DNA from 2 places in the Clostridium sp. 19966 genome. Region 1 is predicted to be linked to the other one. Evidence: riboswitches for the same ligand, from Rfam matches in the RefSeq annotation. Region 1 holds a riboswitch; the other holds the start of a gene.
The links. Region 1 has a riboswitch for FMN ahead of IAI10_RS02680 (ECF transporter S component). Riboswitches for the same ligand answer to the same signal wherever they lie in the genome.

Region 1 (4,426 bases):
TAGAGCATAAGCATTAATTTAACAAAATTTATAGGGAGTAATAGAAATGAAAAATATAGAACAGAGATTAGCTGAAGAATTAAAAATAAGTTTGAATCAAGTAAATAATGTAATAGAAATGCTGGATGAAGGAAACACTGTTCCTTTTATTGCCAGATATAGAAAAGAGCGAACAGGCGGTCTTGACGATGATATTTTAAGAAAATTTTATGAAAGATTAAACTATCTGAGAAATTTGGAGGAGAGACGAGAAGACGTAATGCGTCTCATTGATGAGCAGGGAAATCTTTCAGAAGAATTGAAAACTAATCTTTTAAATGCTGATACATTAACAGAAATAGAAGATATATATAGACCTTTCAGACCTAAAAAGAGAACAAGAGCTACCATAGCTGTAGAAAAAGGATTAAAACCGCTAGCAGAGCTCATATATGAAGGAAAGTTCCAGGGAGATATAATAAAACATGCAGAGGGCTTTAAAAATGAAGAAAAAGGAGTCGCTTCTGCAGAAGAAGCCCTTCAGGGAGCTATGGATATAGTGAGCGAAATGATATCTGATGAAGCAGAATATAGAAAATGGATAAGAAGTCTTGTGCAGAGAGAAGGAGTGATAGAGACTAAAGGAAGCTCCGAAGAACCAACTCCTTACGAGATGTATTATGATTACAAGGAACCTGTAAGAACCATACCTTCCCATAGAATATTAGCTGTAAACAGAGGAGAAAAAGAGAAGATATTAGCTGTAAAGACAACAGTTAATGAAGAGAAAATAATAAATTATTTAAATTCAAACTGTCTGAAAGGAAATAAAGTCACAGATAAGTACATAGAAGAAAGCGTAAAGGATTCTTTTAAGAGGCTTATTTATCCTTCCATAGAGCGAGAAATACGTTCTGAACTTACGGATAAGGGTGAAGCTGGGGCAATAGATATATTTAAGGCAAATTTAAAAGCACTGCTGATGCAAGCACCTATAAAGGGGAAAGTGGTTATGGGTTATGATCCAGGCTTTAGAACAGGCTGTAAGATAGCTATACTAGATGATACGGGAAAATATCTAGATAAGTCTACTGTATTTGCAACAGCTCCTCAGAATGATGTTGAGGGATCTATTAGAACCTTAAAGCAGCTTGTATATAAGCACAATGTAGAGGTTATATCCTTAGGAAATGGTACTGCCAGCAGAGAATCAGAAGAAGTAATAGCAAGATTAATAAAAGAAGTTAAAGAGGAAAAAGGAAAAGAATTATTTTATGTGGTAGTTTCTGAGGCAGGAGCTTCGGTTTACTCTGCCTCAGAGCTTGCTGCCAAGGAATATCCTGAACTAGATGTAACAGTAAGGGGAGCCATATCCATTGGAAGAAGACTCCAGGATCCATTAGCGGAACTTGTTAAAATCGATCCTAAATCCATAGGTGTAGGTCAGTATCAGCATGATGTAACCCCTAAGACTTTGGATGAATCCTTAAAGGGAGTAGTAGAGGATTGTGTTAATAATGTAGGAGTAGATATAAACACTGCCACACCATCTCTGCTATCCTATATATCAGGAATAAATGCCAGTATAGCACAAAATATTGTTAATTATAGAGAAGAAAATGGTAAGTTTGAAAATCGAAAAGAGATTTTAAAGGTTAAAAGACTTGGACAAAAGGCTTATGAGCAGTGTGCAGGCTTTTTGAGAGTTGTAGAGAGCAAGGAGGCACTTGATAATACAGCTGTGCATCCAGAGTCCTACGAAGCAGCAAGAAAACTGGTAGAATTATTGGGATATTCTAATGAGGAGCTAAGAAAAGGGCTAAGTGATATAGAGAATAGAGTTAAGGAAAAGGGCATAGGAGAACTTGCTAATATTATAGCGATTGGTATTCCTACTCTTACGGATATAATAAAGGAACTTAAAAAGCCGGGAAGAGACCCAAGAGAAGAGCTTCCAAAGCCTATATTTAAAACTGGAGTTATAGATATGACACAGCTTACAGAAGGCATGGAACTTAAGGGTACTGTAAGAAATGTATCAGACTTCGGTGCTTTTGTAGATATTGGAGTTCATGTGGATGGGCTTGTACACAAAAGCCAGATGGCAGATAGGTTTGTAAAGCATCCCCTTGATATAGTTAAGGTGGGAGATATAGTGGATGTAAGAGTGTTAGAGGTAGATACCAAAAGAAAAAGAATATCTCTTACCATGAAAAAACAATAAAAAACATGTTGCAAAATTTTATAAATGGTACTATACTGTAATTAATAAATCAAATATAGTATCTTCAGGGCAGGGTGTGATTCCCTACCGGCGGTATAGCCCGCGAGCCGTAAGGCAGATTCGGTTAAATTCCGAAGCCGACAGTAAAGTCTGGATGGAAGAAGGTATGTGTGTAGATAGAGTTTAAGCCCTGACTTTTGTCAGGGTTTTATTTATTTGTTTAAGTAGATTTTAAGGCGCGCCTGCTTAAACTGCTGTATAGCTATCTGGCATACCTCCTGAAGTAGTTTAAGGAGGAATAAAAATGAAAAGCGTTAATAAAAGCACAGAAATGTTAGTAAAAATTGCATTGTTGTCAGCCATAGCAGTGGTACTTATGGTTTTTGAATTTCCTATTCTACCAGCATTCCCATTTCTTAAAATTGATTTGAGTGATTTACCTGCTGTTATAGGAGCTTTTGGCTTTGGACCAATGGTAGGCATAGTAATTGAATTGATAAAGAATATATTGATTATACTTGTAAAAGGTACAGGAACAGCAGGAGTAGGAGAACTAGCCAATTTTATAGTTGGGGCTTCTTACGTAGGTATGGCAGGACTTATATATAAAAAGAATAAAACCAAAACCGGCGCGGTTATATCATTAGCTGCAGCAACTATAGCTATGACTATAGTAGGAGTATTGGCAAATTATTATATATTGGTACCATTATATAAATTGCAGCTTCAGGGCGCAGACTATATTACAAAATATATAGTTTCAGGGATAGTGCCTTTCAACTTAATAAAAGGTATTATGGTATCAGCAATAACTATGTTAGCTTACAATAAGATATCTATAGTTATACGTGCTGAAGGCTTCAAAAGTAAAAATGCGGCATAAAATATAGAAATTTATTAGAAATAAAAGGATTGCTCTAGATGAACAATCCTTTTATTTTTAAGCTTTCAAAAATCCCTTTTCCACATTATTATAGCGTCTTCTCTATTATCTTGATAGTAAGCCTTCCTTATGCCTTCTTCCACAAATCCAAATTTACCATACAAATTTTTAGCTCTTTCATTTGAAGCACGTACCTCAAGTGTCATAGCCACTACTTTTTCATTTAAGCATATATCTATAAGAGCATCAAGAATTACACTTCCTATGCCGCAGCCTCTAAATTCTGGATGTACTGCAATATTAGTTATATGAGCTTCGTCAATTATGATCCACATTCCTCCAAAGCCTACTACTATGCCATCCACAATTGCAACTACATATCTAGCGTATTGATTAGATAATTCATTTTCAAAGGATTCTTTACTCCAAGAGACTGTAAAGCTTAAAGAAGAGATGTTTAGTATATCATTAATATATCTATCATCTATGGGCATTATAGTTATATCACTCATTTTTACTCAACCCCATTTTTTTATCATATTCCCTTTCAGCTTGGGATTTTCTTAGATATATTGGAGTACTGGTATTAATATCTTCCTTCATACCGCTCTTAAGAAGCTTCATACCAAGTTCTCCTAAGGAAGAAGCTCTGGCAGCATTAAGATGAACTGGAGCAAAATTAGTATTACTAATATTATTTTTTAGAACCTCTTTAAATTTTATAATACCATCCCCAATAAAATTAACCTTTTCATATTCCTTTAGCACTTTAATGAGCTCCTCAATAGGAATAGCCATGTATTCAGAAATTCTCTGTAATTCTTCACCTTTAAAGGTATAAAGTGCAGTATACACATTGCCTCTTAAGGCGTCCATAATAGGGCATACTACTCCTGAAGAATAAGCCAAGTTGAAAGCTAAGGAATCCAAAGTGGATACTGATATAAAATCCTTTTTGCTTCCGAAGCATAAGCCTTTAACAGTAGCCATTCCTATTCTAAGGCCAGTAAAAGAACCTGGTCCCCTTGAAGATATAAAACCATCTATTTCACTAATATCTACATGAATAGAAGTAAGTAGAGTATCAATCATAGACATCAGTATTACAGAATGAGCCTTTCCAAAATTAAAATTAATTTCTCCCAGCAGTTTATCATCCTCAAGCACAGCGCAACTTGCTGATTCTGTGGCAGTATCTATCGAAAGTACTCTCATATCATAATCTCCTTTACATATTCATATCTTTTATCAGTATAATTTATAACTATTTTTCTGAAATTTTCTCCTCTTTCAGGAAGCTTTTTCATAGATATATGAAGCGATTCATCAGGAATAAGCAT
Region 2 (4,426 bases), on a different contig from region 1:
CTGAGATAGGTTTAATAATAGAAGGGGCACTTGCAGCCTTTGGGTGTAGATATAGTAGTAATTTTTCCTTAATCTATGCCTTAATTGCATATGATGCTGGCAGAGAGAATATGAAGCTGCTTGCAATTCCAGCTGCTGCATTGGGAATGTATTTTTCAGGTTCAAGGAATACTTTGGAGGCTTTAGCATTGTATGTTATGGCTTTTATGTTAGGAAATCTTAATTTAAGATTTAATGAAAAAATAGATTCCTTTAAGGAAACCTATGATAATGAAAGAAGATATAGATATGAACTGGAAGCTGCCAAAAAGAGACTTTTGAATTCCGCCAAGGAGACTGCTTATATTGCTGAAATCAAGGAAAGAAACAGAATTGCAAGGGAAATTCATGATACAGTAGGGCACAGCATTGCCAGTATTTTAATTCAGCTTCAAGCAGTGCAAAAACTAAAGCTTAGAGATGAAGAAAAGTCTGATAACCTGTTAAAGGATTCCATTAAAAGATTGTCAGAAACCCTAGATATGATGAGAAATACGGTGCATAATATAAAGCCAGGGAATGCAATTGGTCTGGAATATATAAAAAGTATTATTAATAACTTTAATTTTTGCTCTGTGGATTTTAAATATTCAGGAGATATTAACAAACTCCAGCCTAATGTGCTTGAGACTATTAGCTCTGACGTAAAAGAGGCTCTTACCAATGCATATAGGTATTCCAAAGCAACAAACATAGAAATAAAAATTGATATAAGTGATAGTGCGGTAAGGGTTTATATTAAAGATAATGGGAAAGGCTGCCATAACTTAAGAGAAGGATTCGGACTACTTGGAATAAGGGAGAGAATAAAAAACCTGGGGGGAACGGTTTCCTTCAGCGGTGAAAATGGTTTTATTATAGTTTATGTAATTCCGATTGGAGAAGAAAGGTGAAGAGTTAATTGAAAATAATAATAGTAGATGACGATGGCCTTATTATAGACAGCCTAAAATTACTTTTAAGTTTGGAAGAAGATATAGAGGTATTAGGCACTGCCCAAAATGGGAAAGAAGCTTTTGAACTTTGTAAAGTGAACAAGCCAGATATTGTATTGATGGATATAAGAATGCCTGTTATGGACGGTGTACTAGGAACTAAACTTATAAAGGAAAACTTTCATGATATTAAAGTAGTACTTTTAACTACCTTTAAAGACGATGAATATATAAGAGAGGCCGTAATGAATGGAGCTGAAGGTTATATATTAAAAAATCAGTCATCGGACAGCATTATAGAAAGTCTAAGAGCAGTATGCAAAGGAAATACTGTTTTTGAAAAGAATGTAGTTAACGCAATCACGGGCATGCTTAAGCAAGGAAAAAGAAAAAAGCCTTCTGATTTCAATTTGTCACAACGAGAATTTGAAATTCTGGCATTAATAGCGGAAGGTTTTTCAAATAAAGAAATAGCAGAAAAACTATTTTTGGGAGAAGGAACAGTTAGAAACTATATAACAAATATTTTGGAGAAGCTGGAGCTTAGAGATAGAACCCAATTGGCTATATTTTACTTGAAAAATTTTTAATGATTTGATATGTTATAAAAAATGCTAGTACATTTCTATATTGACATATGAATTTCATAATGATATTATTAACTCCATAAAAACTGAATAAATCTTCAGGGCAGGGTGCGATTCCCTACCGGCGGTATAGCCCGCGAGCCGTAAGGCAGATTCGGTGAAACTCCGAAGCCGACAGTAAAGTCTGGATGGAAGAAGATGAAAATTTGTACTTGATACATAAGTCTATGCTTTTTTAGTCATAGTATTTATGATCAGGATATTTTGTGGATTTTGAATGCCCTGAGATTTAGTTCTCAGGGTTTTTTATTTTCTAGAAAGAGGATTGGAGTGGTGGTATGGACGAGATTAAACATATGAAAAGAGCATTGGAATTGGCTGAGAAGGGAATGGGATATACCAATCCTAATCCATTGGTAGGAGCAGTAATAGTAAAGGAGGGCAGAGTGATAGGAGAAGGCTATCATAAGCTTTATGGTGATAATCATGCAGAGGTCAATGCTTTTTTAAATGCTGCAGAAAATGTAGAAGGTGCAACAATGTATGTTACTTTGGAACCCTGCTCTCATTATGGAAAAACACCACCTTGCGCTGACAAAATAGTAGAAAAAAAGATTAAGAAGGTAGTTATTGGGTTGAAGGATCCAAATCCCTTGGTATCTGGAAAAGGTATAAAGATTCTAAAGGACGCAGGAATAGAAGTAGTGACAGGGGTTCTTGAAGAGGAAGGAAGAAAGCTGAATGAGATATTCCTTAAATATATAACCACAAAGCTTCCTTTTTGCATAATGAAAACTGCCATGACATTGGATGGGAAAATTGCAGCTTATACAGGTGATTCCAGATGGGTAACAGGGGAAGCTTCAAGAAAGTATGTACATAAGTTAAGGCACAGAGCAGCTGGAATTATGGTTGGAATAGGAACTATACTTGCAGATGATCCTATGCTGACAACACGACTCGAAGATATAAAAGGAAGCGACCCCATAAGGATTATTGTAGATAGCAGAGCTGGAATTTCACTTGAAGCTAAGGTACTAGATGCTAATTCCAGTGCTAGAACAATAATAGCAACTACTGAAAAGGCATCAATAGATAAAATTAGAGCTTTGGAGAACAAAGGAGCAGATATCATAATAACGCCGCTTAAAAATGAAAGGGTAGATTTATCTTTTCTTATGAAGGAGCTTGGAAAGAGAAAGATTGATAGTGTGCTTTTAGAAGGAGGCAGCGAACTAAATTATGCCGCGCTTGAAGAAGGCATAGTTGATAAGATAAATGCTTTTATAGCTCCTAAAATTATCGGAGGAGGCAGGGCAAAGACACCGGTTGGAGGAGAAGGAAAAGCTTGTATGAAGGAGGCTATTTTGTTGGATAGAATAAATGTCCATAGTTTTGGAGATGACATAATGATAGAAGCATATACGAAAAAAAAGGGGGATTAACATTAATGTTCACTGGGTTAATTGAGGAAATAGGATATGTTGAAGCTGTAACTAAGTCTGTAAAATCGTCGAGAATTACCATCAGTGCTAATAAGGTTTTAGAAGGAACAAGGCTTGGAGATAGCATATGCACCAATGGAGTATGCCTTACAGTGACATCCTTTGGGAAAAATAAATTTACAGTGGATGTTATGGCAGAAACTGTGAGAAGAAGCAATTTAAAAGATATCTCTTCAGGAGATAAAGTAAATCTTGAGAGGGCTCTAAGGGTAGGTGACAGATTAGGAGGACATATGGTAAGCGGTCATATCGATGGTACAGGTACCATTGAGAATTATGAGAAAGAAGACAATGCAGTATGGATTACTGTGGCAGCATCTGGAGAGATTTTAAGATACATTGTGAATAAGGGCTCTGTTGCAATAGATGGAGTAAGTCTTACAGTGGCATACGTGGATGAAAGAGTATTTAAGGTTTCAATAATTCCGCACACTAAGGATATGACCACACTTCTAAGAAAGAAGGTGGGAGATGAAGTAAATTTAGAGTGCGATATGATAGGCAAATATATAGAAAAGTTTTTAGAAGTTAAGGAGCAGGCACAGATTAAAGGTGGAATTGATCTTAATTTTTTGTGTGAAAATGGTTTTGCTTAATGTATAGGGAGGATGGATTATGTATAAATTTAATAAGATTGAAGAAGCAATTGAGAATATAAAAATTGGGAAAATAGTAGTGGTAATAGATGATGAGGATAGGGAAAATGAAGGAGATCTATTGATGGCAGCGGAAAAAGTTACTCCAGAAGCCATCAATTTTATGGCTAAGTATGGCAGAGGGCTTATCTGTATGCCTGTCATAGGCGAGAAATTAAGAAATTTAGATATATCAGCAATGACGGATAATAACACAGATCCTCATGGTACAGCTTTTACGATATCAATAGATTCTTCGGATGCTACTACAGGAATTTCAGCCTTTGAGAGGGCAGCTACTATAAAGAAGGTAATGGCTTCTAATGCAAAAGCAGAAGATTTCAAAAGGCCTGGACATATGTTTCCGTTGGAGGCAAGAGAAGGCGGAGTACTGAAAAGAGCTGGTCATACCGAGGCGGCAGTGGACTTAGCAAGACTAGCTGGACTTTATCCTGCTGGAGTTATTTGCGAGATAATGAATGAGGATGGCAGCATGGCAAGGACACCTGAGTTAATGGAATTTGTAAAGAAGCATAACCTTAAAATTATAACTATCGCAGATTTAATTTCTTACCGCAGGAATAATGAGGTATAGGATTAACATTATTTAAAACAGAGCTAAAAACTAAGAAAGAAAAGCGTGGACTATGCTAAATTTAAAAAAGAAAATGGAGGAAACCAAAATGAAAACATATGAAGGTAAATTAGTTGCACAAGGATCAAAG

Region 2: it holds a riboswitch for FMN, as region 1 does, so the genes downstream of both, ribD (bifunctional diaminohydroxyphosphoribosylaminopyrimidine deaminase/5-amino-6-(5-phosphoribosylamino)uracil reductase RibD) here and IAI10_RS02680 (ECF transporter S component) in region 1, are expected to answer to the same signal.

Annotation. Positions count from the first base shown of each region.
Region 1 is NZ_JACTOJ010000002.1:166,452-170,877, reverse strand. Features, by position in the region: gene IAI10_RS02685 (Tex family protein) at 47-2,203, shown strand; FMN riboswitch at 2,260-2,373, shown strand; gene IAI10_RS02680 (ECF transporter S component) at 2,508-3,086, shown strand; gene rimI (ribosomal protein S18-alanine N-acetyltransferase) at 3,152-3,598, opposite strand; gene tsaB (tRNA (adenosine(37)-N6)-threonylcarbamoyltransferase complex dimerization subunit type 1 TsaB) at 3,591-4,301, opposite strand; gene tsaE (tRNA (adenosine(37)-N6)-threonylcarbamoyltransferase complex ATPase subunit type 1 TsaE) at 4,298-4,426, opposite strand, start outside.
Region 2 is NZ_JACTOJ010000003.1:240,530-244,955, forward strand. Features, by position in the region: gene IAI10_RS04645 (sensor histidine kinase) at 1-932, shown strand, start outside; gene IAI10_RS04650 (response regulator transcription factor) at 941-1,564, shown strand; FMN riboswitch at 1,652-1,765, shown strand; gene ribD (bifunctional diaminohydroxyphosphoribosylaminopyrimidine deaminase/5-amino-6-(5-phosphoribosylamino)uracil reductase RibD) at 1,900-3,006, shown strand; gene IAI10_RS04660 (riboflavin synthase) at 3,012-3,662, shown strand; partial or broken gene ribB (3,4-dihydroxy-2-butanone-4-phosphate synthase) at 3,682-4,290, shown strand; gene ribE (6,7-dimethyl-8-ribityllumazine synthase) at 4,385-4,426, shown strand, end outside.